2 regions of the Mesorhizobium sp. CNPSo 4661 genome follow, and region 2 is predicted to be linked to the other one. Evidence: predicted binding sites of a transcription regulator. Region 2 holds the regulator's gene; the other holds the start of a gene.
The links. Region 2 encodes LexA, which represses DNA repair genes until DNA is damaged. Its sites were predicted from a motif close to TGTTCNNNNTGTGTTCNG; they were not measured.

Region 1: a site for LexA is predicted at 3,657-3,674, ahead of AC0YKC_RS01130 (PA0069 family radical SAM protein). Genes of this name have one in related genera too.

What each region holds. Positions count from the first base shown of each region.
Region 1 is NZ_JBWGIO010000001.1:247,535-255,099, reverse strand. It holds gene AC0YKC_RS01165 (tRNA1(Val) (adenine(37)-N6)-methyltransferase) at 1-161, shown strand, start outside; gene AC0YKC_RS01160 (hypothetical protein) at 165-335, shown strand; gene AC0YKC_RS01155 (S49 family peptidase) at 397-1,254, shown strand; gene AC0YKC_RS01150 (membrane protein) at 1,339-1,524, shown strand; gene AC0YKC_RS01145 (4-(cytidine 5'-diphospho)-2-C-methyl-D-erythritol kinase) at 1,547-2,443, shown strand; gene moaB (molybdenum cofactor biosynthesis protein B) at 2,430-2,987, shown strand; gene AC0YKC_RS01135 (glycosyltransferase) at 3,096-3,599, opposite strand; gene AC0YKC_RS01130 (PA0069 family radical SAM protein) at 3,749-4,903, shown strand; gene rnhB (ribonuclease HII) at 5,099-5,794, shown strand; gene AC0YKC_RS01120 (F0F1 ATP synthase subunit B) at 6,120-6,611, opposite strand; gene AC0YKC_RS01115 (F0F1 ATP synthase subunit B) at 6,623-7,204, opposite strand; gene AC0YKC_RS01110 (F0F1 ATP synthase subunit C) at 7,262-7,489, opposite strand.
Region 2 is NZ_JBWGIO010000023.1:27,217-34,781, forward strand. It holds gene AC0YKC_RS28520 (molybdopterin molybdotransferase MoeA) at 1-978, shown strand, start outside; gene AC0YKC_RS28525 (alpha/beta hydrolase) at 1,099-1,929, opposite strand; gene AC0YKC_RS28530 (benzoate-CoA ligase family protein) at 2,178-3,803, shown strand; gene kynU (kynureninase) at 3,819-5,066, opposite strand; gene lexA (transcriptional repressor LexA) at 5,523-6,257, shown strand; partial or broken gene AC0YKC_RS28545 (ComEC/Rec2 family competence protein) at 6,298-7,565, opposite strand, start outside.

The sequences.
Region 1 (7,565 bases), on a different contig from region 2:
CGGACGCGGCGGCGATCCGCATCGTCGTCAGGGCGGTGCTCGGCGCGCGCGGAAAACTGTCGATCCGCCCGCCGCTCACCTTGCACGGTCAGTCCGGCAACGCGCCGGCGGAGCGGACCGAAATGATCAATAACGGCCTGGCATCGCTGTTCGGCGATTGATCCTTGAAGCGCGTCGCGTTGAAATGGATCCTAGCGACGCGCTTCAAGTTTTTGTTTATGCATCTCTGTTTCGCAAAACCGCTGCACACTTTTGCGCGACATGCACCGGCTGGCGATGCGGCATTGCCGTTGGCCAGCGAATTCCTACATGCCCAGGGCAAGATGACGCCGTGAAACAGACCAACCGACCTGATCTCATCTTGCTGCCTTGCAAATGGACCGGAGACATTCCTTCGTGAAACGCCTCTTCAACCGCCTGTTGCCGAAATCCTGGCGCTCGACAGTCGTCACCATTCCGGTCATCCGGCTGCAAGGCGCCATCATGGCCGGCGGCGGCCAGTTCCGGCCGAGCCTGTCGCTCGCCTCGACGGCCGGCCTCATCGAAAAGGCGTTCAGCTTCGACGCGCCGGCGGTCGCCATCTCGATCAATTCGCCGGGTGGCTCGCCGGTGCAGTCGCGGCTGATCTTCAAGCGCATCCGCGATCTCGCGGTGGAAAAGAACAAGAAGGTTCTGGTCTTCGTCGAGGACGTGGCGGCTTCCGGCGGCTACATGATCGCGGTCGCCGGTGACGAGATCTTCGCCGACCCGTCGTCGATCGTCGGCTCGATCGGCGTGGTCTCGGCCTCTTTCGGTTTCCCTGAACTGATGAAGAAGATCGGCGTCGAGCGGCGTGTCCACACGGCCGGGCAGAACAAGGCCGTGCTCGATCCGTTCAAGCCGGAGAAGAAGGAAGATGTCGAGCGGCTGAAGGCGCTGCAGCTTGAAGTGCACGAGACCTTCATCGACCTCGTCAAGGAACGGCGCGGTACAAAGCTCAAGGACGACCCGGACCTGTTCACCGGCCTGTTCTGGACCGCCAAGCGAGGCCTGGAGCTCGGCCTTGTCGATGCGCTGGGCGATATGCGCGGCGTGCTCAGGACCCGTTTCGGCGACAAGACGCAGCTCAAGCTGATCACCGCGCCGCGCGGTCTGTTTGGCCGTTTCGGCCTGTTCGGCTCGCGCTTCTCTGCGCCCGATATCGCGGCGGCCGCCGCCAGTGGCGTCATCGATGCGGCGGAAGAGCGCGCGCTGTGGGCTCGCTTCGGGCTTTGAAAAAGCCATGATTGCGGATAGCATGATCGCTTGACCGAGCCCATCCGGCCGGCCTTGCCGCGAGAACGCGGGAGGAGTTTTGAGATGCCGCAGATCATTTTCTTCGCCGTCGTCGGCGCCGCCGCTTACTTTGGTTACCGCGCTTTCGTGCGCGAGGCCGAACGCGTGACGGCCAAGATCCGGCGCACCGAGAAACAGGCGGCGAACGGCACGATGGGCACGCTGGTCAAGGATCCCAAGACCGGCGAATATCGTCTCGCCAAGGACTGATCCCATCTCGCCAGCAGCCGACATTCTCGAGCCCGGCACAGAGGTCCGGACCTGGCTTGCGCCTGCCAAGATCAACCTGGCGCTGCATGTCACCGGACAGCGCGCCGACGGCTACCATCTCATCGACAGCCTTGCCGTCTTCACCCGCTTCGGCGACCGGCTCGAGATCGAGCCGGCGGAGCAGGACGACTTCTCGGTATCCGGCCGCTACGCCGCCGGCCTGCCGCTCGACGGCGATAATCTGGTGGTGAAGGCGCGCGATGCCTTGCGCCGGGAAGCCGGCGCGCAGCATGCACCGCCCGTCGCCATCCGGCTGGAGAAGAACCTGCCCATCGCGTCCGGCGTCGGCGGCGGCTCCAGCGACGCGGCAGCCGCGCTCAACGCCCTGGCGCGACTCTGGAAGCTCGATATCGACGACAATTCGCTGGCCCGGATCGGTCTTTCGCTCGGGGCAGACCTGCCGATGTGCCTCAAGGGCAAGCCGCTGGTCGCGCGCGGCATTGGTGATGAAGTATCCCCCCTGCCCGCGTTTCCGGCGCTCGGCCTGGTGCTGGTCAATCCGGGCATCGCCATCTCGACGCCGGACGTGTTCAAAGCGCTGTCCAGCCGCGACAACGAGGCGCTACCGCCGCTGCCGAAGCGCCTCGACTTTCACGCCATCCGTAACTGGCTGGAGACGACCCGCAACGACCTCGAACCGGCCGCTCAAGCCATTCAGCCTGCCGTCGGCGAGGCGCTGAAGGCGCTCAAGCGCGCCGACGCTGCCTTCGCGCGCATGTCCGGCTCGGGCGCCACCTGCTTCGGCCTGTTCGAGACCGGCAATGTCGCCAAGCGCGCGGCGATCGAGATCCGCGCCCGCCACTCCGACTGGTTCGTCGCCGCGACCCGCAGCATGGAGGTGAGCGATGGCGAAGCTTGACGAAAGCCGGCCCTTCATCCCGGTGCGCATCGCGGTGCTAACGGTTTCCGACACGCGCAGCCTTGCCGACGACAAATCCGGCCAGACGCTGGCCGACCGCATCGCGCAAGCCGGCCATACGCTTGCCGCGCGGGACATCGTCACCGACGACCGCGACAAGATCCGCGACAAGGTGCTCGGCTGGTCGAAGGACGACAACATCGACGTTGTCATCACCACCGGCGGCACCGGCTTCACCGGCCGCGACGTGACGCCTGAGGCGCTGGAGCCGATCTTCGAAAAGCGCATGGATGGCTTTTCGGAAGTCTTCCACCGCATTTCCTATGACAAGATCGGCACCTCGACGATCCAGAGCCGGGCGACCGGCGGCGTCGTCAACGCCACCTTCGTCTTCGTGCTGCCGGGCTCGCCCGGCGCCTGCAAGGACGCCTGGGACGGCATCATCAAGGCGCAGCTCGACTACCGGCACATGCCGTGCAACTTCGTCGAGATCATGCCGCGGCTGGACGAGCATCTCAGGCGCGGCGGCAAGCCCACTTCGTAAAGCACAGGCAAGGCACACGAATGGTGGGCAATCGCTGGAGACGTCGGCGCTGCCCCTCATCCGCCTGCCGGCACCTTCTCCCCGTAAAACAGGGAGAAGGAAGGAAACTCACTTCGGCGGCGCCACCCAGATTTCGGCGTTCAGCCTTCTGGTGGCAAGGCCCCGCGCCAGGGCCTCGGCGCTGCGCGCGCTCTTTGCCAGCGCCTGAGCCTGACGCTTGCTGATGACCAGACCCTCGGCCAGCGCGCGGTTGCCCGAAAAGACGCGGGCCAGGAAAGGCGCGCGGTCCGCCCGGGCGCGTGAAAAGCGTGCCGGCATGGTTTGCTTCGCCGTGTGCGCCACCACCTCGTCGATCCATCCCTCGGCAAGCCGGGCGCCCGGTTCCAGAAAAAGCAGCCAATCGCCCTTGGCCTGGCCGATACCGGCGCCGATCCCGCCGGTCACATAGTGGCAGCCGGCATGTTCGGCCACCCGATGCGTCTGGTCGGCGGAGCCTTGATCGCAGACGATCACGTCGCGGACCACACCTTCGACCGCGCCGCCGACCAGCGAGGCGAGCGTGCGGGCAAGCCCTTCTTCGTCGTTCAAGGTCTCGATGAGAACGCTGAGCATTTTTAGCCGAATAGCGGAAAGTGCGGCGATGCGCCAGTTGCGCGCTCGAAGTCAAAAAGTTCTTGATTTGTTCTCTCTCGCCAAATAGGAATAGTTTCATGAACAGAGCGATTCGACAGCCTGCCGACAGTCCCTGGGAGAGGGCGAAAATGGAACAGATCGTGCGCGCCGACATTGCCGCTTTCGGAGCAGGCAGAGCCGAGATGGCGAACGCGATGATCGAGCAGAGCGGCATGCGCGTGCGGCCCGACCGCAATCGCGGCCGCTCGGCCGGCATCAACCCGTCCGGCCGGTTCGAGCCGGTCAGCCGTCATGTGTTCGATGACGGCTGGAACTCGCTGGAGGAACTGCCGCCGTTCAAGACGGAAGTGCAGGTCGAGAAGCCGCGCACGATCATCACCCGCAACGAGTCGCCGGACATTTCCTTCGACCGTTCGATCAATCCCTATCGCGGCTGCGAGCATGGCTGCGTCTACTGCTTCGCCAGGCCGACGCATGCCTTCATGGGCCTGTCGCCGGGGCTCGATTTCGAATCGAAGCTGTTTGCCAAGCCGGATGCGGCGCGCATGCTGGACAGGGAATTGTCGAAGCCGGGCTACCAGCCGCGCACGATCGCCATCGGCACCAACACCGATCCCTACCAGCCGATCGAAAAGCAATACCGGATCATGCGCGAGATCCTCGAAGTGCTGGAGGCGCGCGGCCATCCTGTCGGCATCGTCACCAAGTCTGCACTGGTGACGCGCGACATCGACATCCTGTCGCGCATGGCCGAGCGCGGCCTTGCCAAGGTGGCGCTTTCGGTGACGACGATGGACCGCATGCTGGCGAGAACGATGGAACCCCGCGCGTCGACGCCGACGAAACGGCTCGAGGCAATCAGGCAGCTTTCGGACGCCGGCATCCCGGCCTCGGTGATGGTGGCGCCGATCATTCCCGGCCTCAACGATCCGGAGATGGAGCGCATCCTCGATTCGGCCAGAGCCGCCGGCGCCCGGGAGGCGGGCTATGTCATCCTTCGCCTGCCGCTCGAAGTGGCGCCGATCTTCAAGGACTGGCTGTTGCGTCATTATCCGGATCGCTACCGGCATGTGATGTCGCTGATCCGCTCGATGCGCGACGGCAAGGACTACGATTCCGAATGGGGCAAACGCATGAAAGGCGCGGGTCCCTATGCCTGGCAGATCGGCAGGCGCTTCGAGATAGCTGCCAAGCGGCTCGGCCTCAATGTCGAGCGGCGACAGCTTCGCACCGACCAATTCGTCGCAGGCTCCGGCGCCGGCGAGCAGCTGATGCTGCTTTAATCTCAGTGCCGGCCATGACGGGCCGGCGCTAAACGGTTCCAGGCCAAGCGACTTTCCGTCTGGAATTGCCCTCCTTTCAAGTATCCCGTCCGGCCACTGTCCCCCGGCCGCGAGACGGTGCCTTCCCGGTCCGACGCCCCATCCGACCCGGAAGGACTTGCGGAGAATCGGAGCCGATGCGAACCTCGCCGCACCATGGCTCGCGCGCGTTCCGATTCTCCGCTTCTCTTTGAAATGGTCGAGAAGCCCGACTTCTCGATCGAGACGAAGGCAATGGCCGATGGGCTGTGGCCGGTCGCCGGCATGGACGAGGCCGGCCGCGGCCCGCTCGCGGGTCCGGTGGTGGCCGCCGCGGTGGTGCTCAACCCCGCCAATATCCCGGAAGGCCTCGACGATTCCAAGCGCCTCAGCCATTTGCAGCGCGAGGCGCTTTTCCTGAAGATCCTCGGCTCGGCGCTCAGCGTCTCGATGGCCTCGATCAGCGCCGAAGGCATCGACAACAGCAACATCCTGAAGGCGAGCCTGGAAGCGATGCGCCGTGCCGCCGCCGGCCTGTCCTTGCAGCCGAAACTCGCTTTGGCCGATGGTCGTGACGTTCCGCCAGGTCTCGCTTGCGAAGGCCGGGCGCTCGTCAAGGGCGACCAGCGCTCGCAATCGATCGCCGCCGCCTCGATCGTCGCCAAGGTGATGCGCGACCGCATGATGTGCGGCTGCGGCGGACACCACGCGCATTACGGCTTCGAGGTGCATATGGGCTACGCGACGGTCCGCCACCGCACCGCCATCGAGGCGCATGGGCCGGTGGCACGGCTGCACCGTGCCTCGTTCGCGCCGTTCAGGCTGGGCGGAGCGGAGCCGGTTGAGGAAGAGAGCTTCGCCGGATTGGAGTGATAGCTAATCTCCCCCGGCGCTTCGTCATCCTCGGGCTTGACCCGAGGATCCATGCCGTGACCTCCGCCGGAGAGCGCAACGGTGCAGAATTCTATAACCGCTGCAACGCCTTAACCTCACGGCATGGATTCTAGGGTCTGCGCGCGTCGCTCCGCTCCTTGCTCCGCCCTAGAATGACGATCGAGATGTAGCAGCCCTTCGCGCCCCCTCAGCCCTGCTGGCATCTCGCCCACAATGGAGATTGGCAGCTTCAGCGCCGCTCCTTCCCCAAACAAAAAAGCCGCCGGGTTGCCCAGGCGGCTTCTCATTCGTAACTGCGGTCGGCTCAGTTCAGCTTGGCCTTGACATCATCCAGCGCCGACTTGAACAGGTCCGCGCCGGCCTTGACGTCGACCTTGGCGGCGAGCAGGGCGCGGGCGGCCTCGACGGCGATGTCGACGGCGCTGGCGCGCACTTCACTGACGGCCTCGCGTTCGGCCTGGCTGATCTTCTGCTCGGCAAGCGCGGTGCGCCGGGCGACATAGTCCTCGGTCTTCTTGGCGGCCTCGGAAGCAAGCAATTCAGCCTCGCGCTTGGCGGCGGCGACGATGTCGGCGGCCTCCTTCTCGGCTTCCTTGCGCTTCTGCTGATACTGGCCGAGCAGCTGCTGGGCCTCCTCGCGCAGGCGCCGCGCTTCCTCGAGCTCAGCGCTGATCTTGACCGCGCGGGCGTCTAGCGACTTGGTCAGCATGCCCGGCACCTTCAGATAGATGATGGCGCCGAGGAAGATGAATAGGGCGATAGCGGCCCAGAGCGTGGCAAGTGATGTGGCGTCCATGATCCCGCTCCTTACCGGCTCGCGGATTTGACCGCGGCCGCGATCTCGGACTTGTCGGCCTTGCCGCCGACAAGCGCCTCGACGATGGCCGACGTGGTGTCCTCGGCGATCGTGCCGACTTCCTTCATCGCCTTGGCCTTGATCGAGGCGATGCTCGCCTCGGCCTCGCCGAGCTTCTTTTCGAGCTCGGCCTCGAGCTTCTTGCGCGTGCCCTCGGCGTCCGCCTTGGCGGCGTCGCTTGCCTGCTGGCCGATCTTGTTGGCGTTGGCCTTGGCCTCCGCCAGTTCCTGCTCATAGGCGGCAACGGCGGCATCCGCCTCGCCCTTCAGCCTTGCGGCATGATCGAGGTCCTGGGTGATGCGGTCGTTGCGGACATCGATAATGCCACCAAGACGCGGCATCACAACGCGCTTCAGGAACAGGTAGAAGAGCCCGAAGGTGATGACCAGCCACAGGATCTGCGACGGGAAGGTCTTGGCATCGAACGGCGGGAACGCCTCATGCTCCGCGGCAGGCACCGCAGTGCTCGCATGCGTATCGCCCTCGGCCGCGGCCGGCGCGGTTTCTTGCGCAAAGGCAGATGTCACGAACATCTCATTCCCCTGTCCATACGGGGCCGCACCATGCGGCCCCTTTTGTCAGCGCGCTTCTTACTTGGTGAACACCAGCAGCAGTGCGATGAGGAGCGAGAAGATGCCCAGAGCCTCGGTCACGGCAAAGCCGAAGATCAAGCGGCCGAACTGGCCGTCAGCAGCCGACGGGTTGCGGAGCGCGCCCGAGAGATAGCTGCCGAAGATGTTGCCGAGGCCGATGCCCGCGCCGCCCATGCCGATGCAGGCGATACCAGCGCCGATAGCAGCTGCTGCAGTTGCGTCCATTTCAAAACTCCTGTGGTTGCTTGTTCGTTGCAGTTGGTACGTTGGGTATGCTGGCGCCGGAGCGCCGGTGAAATCG
Region 2 (7,565 bases):
CCTGCCGGACGCGGCTTCTCCGGAACCGTCGGAAAAGGCCAGGCCGTGCGCATCTTTACCGGCGCGCCGCTGCCTGAAGGTGCCGACACCATTGTCATCCAGGAAAACGTCCGCGATCTCGGCAACCGCCGGATCGAGGTGATGGAGCCGACCGCGGAAGGACGCAATGTCCGTCGCCGCGGGCTCGACTTCGGCCAGGGCGACGTGCTGCTCGAAAAGGGCCGCGTGCTCGATGCCGCGGCCCTTTCGCTGGCGGCCTCGGCCAACCACCCGGCCTTGAGCGTCGTGCGCCGGCCGCTGGTTGCGATCATCGCCACCGGCGACGAACTGTTGCCGCCGGGCAGCACGCTTGGCCCCGACCAGATCATTTCGTCGAATGCCTACGGCGTTGCCGCCGCCGCCCAGTCGGTCGAGGCGCGCGCGCTCGACCTCGGCATCGCCGCCGACCGGAAAGAGGCGATCGCCGCGCTGGTCAGGAAAGCAGTCGAGGCAAAAGCTGATGTCATCGTCACGCTCGGCGGGGCTTCCGTCGGCGACCACGACCTGATCCATGATGTGCTGACCGGCGAAGGCATGAAGCTCGACTTCTGGAAGGTCGCCATGCGCCCCGGCAAGCCGCTGATGTTTGGCCGGCTTGGCAATGTCCGTTGCATCGGCTTGCCTGGCAATCCGGTGGCAAGCATCGTCTGCTCGCAACTTTTCCTGAAGCCGCTGCTTGCCAGGCTCGGCGGCCGCGATCACCGGCAGGACGTGCGAACGGCCAGGCTGGGCGCCGCGATGCAGGCCAACGATCTCAGGCAGGACTACGTGCGCGCCGTCGTGCGCGAGGACGCCGGCACCCTGGTCGCGACTCCTTTCGGCATCCAGGACTCCTCGATGCTCAGGATGCTCGCCGATGCCAACGGCCTGATCGTGCGCCAGCCCTTCGCGCCTGCCGCGGAAGCCGGCGCCGAATGCAGCGTGCTGATGCTGCGCTAATACGTCGACGCAGTCGATCGTTGATACGTCAGCGAAGCCGATCGTTCACACGTCGACGCAGTCGATCGTTCACACGTCGGCGAAGCGATCGTTGATCCATCGACGCAGTGGATCGTAGTTCTACTCGTCGACCAGCGTACGGGTCAGGGGATGATCCGGATCGGCGAGCCCATCCACAACATCGAAATGATGCCGGTCCGGCTCGACCACTGAACGGGTTGCAGCGCCGAGCCCGGTCCAGATGTTGGCGAGCAACGCGCTCTGTCGCAGGAATTCGGAGCGCTCGCCGCCGCCGACCCAACAGGTGATGCGGGTTCCTTGCATGGGCCGAAGCAATGCGGGGCTTTCGCTCAATGCTTCCCGCTCGTCGATGTTCAAGGTCTCGTTCAGCGCGGTGAACATCAGCGGCCGAAGGTCGTGCAGACCTGAAATCGAAACGACCTGGCGTATGCGTCGCGCCACATCGGATGACAGCGGCGAGGCCGCGGTCACCATGCGGCTGGCGAGATGTCCGCCGGCCGAGTGCCCGGTCAGCATCAGCGGACCATCGATCATCGCTGCCGCCCTCTCGATCGCGGCCGCAACCTCGTTGACGATGCCACTGATCCCGGTCCGCGGGCAAAGCGTGTAGGAGGGCATGGCGACGGCAAAACCGCGGCCGACAGCACCTCCAGCCAGATGCGACCAGGAGGTCTTGTGCGACTCCATCCAGTAGCCGCCGTGGATGAACGCGACGAGCCCCTTTGGCGCGGTGGTCGGGAGAAACAGATCGAACCGGTTGCGCGGCGCTTCGCCATACATGATGTCGAGCCGCGCCCTGCCTTCTGCCACCAGCTTGTCGCGGAATTGCTGAGCCGGGCCATCCCAGGCCGCCGGCCAGCGGTCGCCACCCGCGATGTTCGCGCCATTGGCATAGGCATTGTTCCAATCCGCGATGCGATGTTCGACCAACCGTGCCTCCCAAGACGCGCAGCTTCATCCAGCAATGGCCGGCTGCAGGGATCACGTCAATGCTCCGGAACCAAAACATTTTAGGCTTGAGACAAATTTGGGCCGGTGCGATCCTGCCTTACGAACGGCCGACGACAGGAGGTCTGCCGAACGCCCAAGCCCGCCCACGCTCGCCCCAAGGCGGTGTCACGAAGGTACGGCCGGGTACGGCAAACCTCCTTGGGCAAAGCAGGGAGGATGACGGCTACATGCTTGGACCTTCAGCGCATACCGACACGTTCACGCGCGATCACCTGCCGCCGCCCGAGCAGTGGCCGGATTTCCTTCTGGATGGGTTCGACTATCCCGAGCGTCTCAACGCCGGCGTCGAACTGACCGACAGGCTGGTCGAGAAAGGTTTCGGCGATCGCACCGCGCTCATCGGCAATGGCCGCCGCCGCACCTATAAGGAATTGTCCGACTGGACGAGCCGCCTGGCGCATGCGCTGGTCGAAAACTATGGCGTGAGGCCGGGCAACCGGGTGCTTATCCGTTCGGCGAACAATCCCGCCATGGTTGCCTGCTGGCTGGCCGCCACCAAGGTCGGCGCCGTCGTCGTCAACACCATGCCGATGCTGCGCGCCGGCGAACTGGCCAAGATCGTCGACAAGGCCGAGATCGGCATCGCGCTTTGCGACACGCGGCTGATGGACGAGATGACGGCCTGCGCCAAGGAGAGCGCCTTCCTCAAGCAGGTCATCGGCTTCGACGGCACCGCCAACCATGACGCGGAGCTCGATCGCGCCGCGCTCGACAAGCCCGTGACCTTCAAGGCGGTCGACACCGGCTGCGACGACGTGGCGTTGCTTGGCTTCACTTCAGGCACGACCGGCGTGCCGAAGGCGACCATGCATTTCCACCGCGACCTGATGATCATCGCCGACGCCTACGCCCGCGAGATCCTCCAGGTGACGCCCGACGACGTCTTTGTCGGTTCCCCTCCATTGGCCTTTACCTTCGGCCTTGGCGGGCTTGCCATTTTCCCGCTCCGCGTCGGCGCGGCGGCGACATTGCTGGAGCAGGCGACGCCGCCCAACATGATCCACATCATCGAGACCTACAGGGCGACCATCTCCTTCACGGCGCCGACGGCCTACAGGGCGATGCTCAAGGCCATGGACGAAGGCGCTGACCTGTCTTCGCTGCGCGTCGCCGTGTCTGCCGGCGAAACGTTGCCCGCTCCCGTCTTCGAAGAGTGGACGCGAAAGACCGGCAAGCCGATTCTGGACGGCATCGGCGCCACCGAGATGCTGCATATCTTCATCTCCAATCGCTTCGACGACATGAAGCCCGCATCGACCGGCAAGCCGGTGGGCGGCTACGAGGCGCGCATCGTCGACGAGGAGATGCGCGAGTTGCCGCATGGCGCGACGGGAAGGCTGGCGGTGCGTGGGCCGACAGGCTGCCGCTACATGGCCGACGATCGCCAGAAGGACTATGTGCGGGATGGCTGGAACCTGACGGGCGACACCTTCGTGCAGGACGAAGACGGCTTCTTCCATTTCGCCGCCCGCTCCGATGACATGATCGTCAGCGCCGGCTACAACATTGCCGGGCCGGAAGTCGAGGCCGCGCTACTGTCGCATCCGGATGTCGCGGAATGCGCCGTCATCGGCGCCGAGGACGCCGAACGCGGCCAGATCGTCGAGGCGCATGTCGTGCTGGCGCCGGGCGCGGCGCCGGATGCCGCGACGGTCAAGCGTCTGCAGGATCACGTCAAGGCAACGATCGCGCCCTACAAATACCCGCGCTCGGTGAAGTTCATCGCCGCCTTGCCCAAGACCCAGACCGGCAAGATCCAGCGCTTCCGCCTGCGCGCCGAAAAGCCCCATTGAGCGAGAAAGCCCGATTCAGGTGACGGCCTCCTTGACCGCGAAGCGCGCTTCCCGCCAGACGCCGGTGCGCAGGATGTCTTCCAGCACTTCGACGGCCTCCCAGACATCCCGATAGCCGACATAGAGCGGTGTGAAGCCGAAGCGGATGGTGTATGGCGCGCGGAAATCGCCGATCACGCCGCGCTCGATCAGGGCGCGCATCACCTGGTAACCGTGCGGATGGGCGAACGACACCTGGCTGCCACGCTCGGCGCCATCGCGCGGGCTTTCCAGTTCGAGGCCGAAGGCGCCGCATCGGGCTTCGACAAGCCGGATGAACAAGTCCGTCAGGGCGATGCTTTTGTCGCGCACGGCATTCATGTCGACCTTGTCCCAGAGGTCCAGCGCTCCCTTCAGCGCCCGCATCGACAGCACCGGCTGCGTTCCGCACAGGAACCGGCGGATGCCCGTGCCCATGGCGTAGCCCTGCTCGAACGCGAAAGGCCGGGCGTGCCCCCACCAGCCGCTGAGCGGCTGGCGAATGTCGCCGTGGTGGCGATTCGCGGCGTAGATGAAGGCGGGCGCGCCCGGGCCGCCATTGAGATACTTATAAGTGCAGCCGACAGCGAAGTCGGCACTCGAACCATCAAGATCCACCGGCAACGCGCCTGCAGTATGGCAGAGGTCCCAAACGATCAGCGCGCCGGCTTCGTGGGCCTTGCGCGTCAAGGCCGCCATGTCGCGCAACCGGCCGGACTTGTAGTTGACGTGGTTGACTAGGATGACCGCGACTTGGCTGTCGATCAGCTCCTCGATCGTCGGGGCGTCGACACCTTCGAGCCGCAGCACCGTGCCGGGGCGCGTGGAGGCCACGCCCTCCGCCATGTAGAGATCGGTCGGAAAACTGTCGCCCTCGGCAACGATCACGGATCGGTCGGGCCGCATCGCCAGCGCCGCATGCAGGACCTTGTAGATGTTGATCGAGGTCGTATCGCAAACGACGGTCTGTCCGGCCGCCGCGCCGATCAGCCGCCCGAGCCGGTCGCCCAGTTCGACCGGCATTTGGAACCAGCCCGCGGTATTCCAGGCGCGGATAAGATCATGCGCCCATTCGCGCGTTGCCGCTTTCTCGATCTCGTCGAAAACCTCGGAGGACGCCGCACCCAGCGAGTTGCCGTCGAGATAGATCACCCCTTCCGGCAGGATGAAGCGATCGCGCAGGGCGCGCAGCGGATCCGCGGCATCCATCGCCTCGACTTCAGCACGGCCAGGAATTCCCCTCATCGCGTTACCGCCTCCATCTCGACCCAGCGCCGCTCGCAAATCGCCAGACGGCCAACGGCGGTTGTCTCACCCCAGTCGGCGTCGGGGCAAGAACCTTTCGTCCTGTGTTAGATGGTCCATAGACCGCGAGAACAGAGAACCGGCAAATCGCCGAAGTTGGCATTTTGGGTTCGTTTCGTTCACGGTGCAGCATGCGCAAAGGGTGGTCCACGCGGTCCGACCCGCGCTTTCGTGATGGCGCTGCCTGCTGTTTCAACTTAGGCAGTGCTGCAAAATCGAGCGGAATCAATGCCACCGCCCTACTGGCGGCGGCTGGCGTCCTCGAATGCAACATTGTTTCGGCAGCCTTAAGAAATTCATTAAACTTTAAACGGTTGCGGAACACAACTGGAACAGATAGTGTTTGTTCTGGGTTTGTTTTTCCGATTCTGGTTTCAGAACCCGTGGGGGCCGCCAATGCTGACGCGCAAACAACATGAACTCCTGATGTTCATCCATGAACGCCTCAAGGAGAGCGGGATCCCTCCATCCTTCGACGAGATGAAGGAGGCGCTGGACCTTGCCTCGAAGTCCGGCATCCACCGGCTGATCACGGCGCTGGAAGAGCGTGGCTTCATTCGCCGGCTGCCGAACCGGGCGCGCGCCCTCGAAGTCTTGCGCCTGCCCGACTCGATCGCGCCTGGCCTGAATGCCGCGAAGAAGTTCTCGCCAAGCGTCATCCAAGGCGGCCAAGGCAATCTCAACCGCCAAGTCAAGCCGGCAGCGCCTTCGCGCACGCCGACACCCAGCAATGACGACGACGCTGTTTCGGCCGTATCCATTCCGGTAATGGGCCGCATTGCCGCCGGCGTGCCGATCGACGCCATCCAGCACCAGACGCACTCGATCTCGGTGCCGCCGGACATGATCATGGGCGGCGAGCACTATGCGCTGGAGGTCAAGGGCGACTCGATGATAGAGGCCGGTATCTTCGACGGCGACACCGTCATCATCCGCAACGCCAATACGGCAAGCCCGGGCGAGATCGTGGTGGCGCTGGTCGACGACGAGGAAGCGACCTTGAAGCGGTTTCGCCGCAAGGGTGCCTCGATCGCGCTCGAGGCCGCCAATCCGGCCTATGAGACCCGGATCTTTGGACCGGATCGGGTCAAGGTTCAGGGCAAGCTCGTCGGACTTATCCGTCGCTACTGAGCAGGACCGCGCGGCGGTCTTCGCCGGAAATGCGTGACATCTATTCTGTCGGCTGCGGCGCGGCCGCCGGCTTTTCCGGTCGTTGATAGGGCGGCAGCCCCCTCGCCTCGCGTGTGTATTTCCGCTGCTCGTGCCAGGGACGATATGGTTCGTCGACCGCGTAGCGAACGGTTGGCCGGGCGGTCGCCGATTGCGGATCGAAGAAGATGGCGGCGCTGCCGTCGCGCGCCAGCTGCCGCTTGGTGACGACAAGCACGCGCGGATCGCGGCATGGGTTGTAGGCCGTTGCATCGTTGATGACGATGAGATCTGCGAACCCGCAGGCCGGTCGGGCGCTGCCGCGGTTCTCGGCAAGCGCGACGATGGCGCCGGAAGGATGCCGGCCGATGCAGAGGTCTCCGGTGCAGTAGAAGGGCGAGCCAAGCGGCAGGTCGACGGGATCGGCGATGTCGAGGGCGTCCTTGGCGAACGTCTCCGGCGGCACGATATCCTCGGCTTTCAGCGCTCGTTTCCAGTTGTCGGTGGTGAACTCGTTGGAGCGCGCGCGGTTGATCGCAAGCTCGCCGCCTCCGATCGGCATCGCCACCAGATGCGCGTCCTCCGAGACAAGCACATCCGGCGTGCGGACATGGGGAATGGCCAGCAGCGCCGCGAGCGCGAAGGGTACCGCGGCACAAGCCTGAGCCACGTGGTCGCCATCGTTGCGATGACAAGCGCGACCGTCGCCAGCAGCACCGACTGGATCGAGATCAGCCCGACGGCGTCGACCGGTGAGCGCTCGGATATCCACGCCGAAATAGCGATCATCGCCATCAGGCCCTTGCCCATGACAAAGAGGAAGGGACCGTCGAAGCCGAAGGGCATGGCCAGCGCGCTCAACACGGCGAACGGCATGACGATCAGCGAGACGATCGGCATGACCGCCAGATTGGCCAGCAGGCTGAGCGGCGACACGCGCTGAAAATGCCAGATCGCAAACAGCAACGTCGCGCTGCCCGCGATGAGCGACGTCACGGCGGCGCCACCCACTCCTATAGCCAGTTTTCGCGATACGAAGCCGAGAAACGAACGCTTTGCCGGCGCGGTCGTTTTGCCGGCGCGATAGTCGGCAAAGCCGGCATAGGCGCCAACGAGAGCCGCGGTGGCGGCGAAGGACATCTGAAAGCTCGGGCCGACCACTTCGTGCGGCGAGACCAGGATGACGGCGATGGCAGAGATCGCCAGGTTGCGCATGGTCAGCGCCGCGCGGTCGAAAAGCACGGCGACCAGCATCACGGCCAGCATGATGAAGCTTCGCTCGGCCGCGAC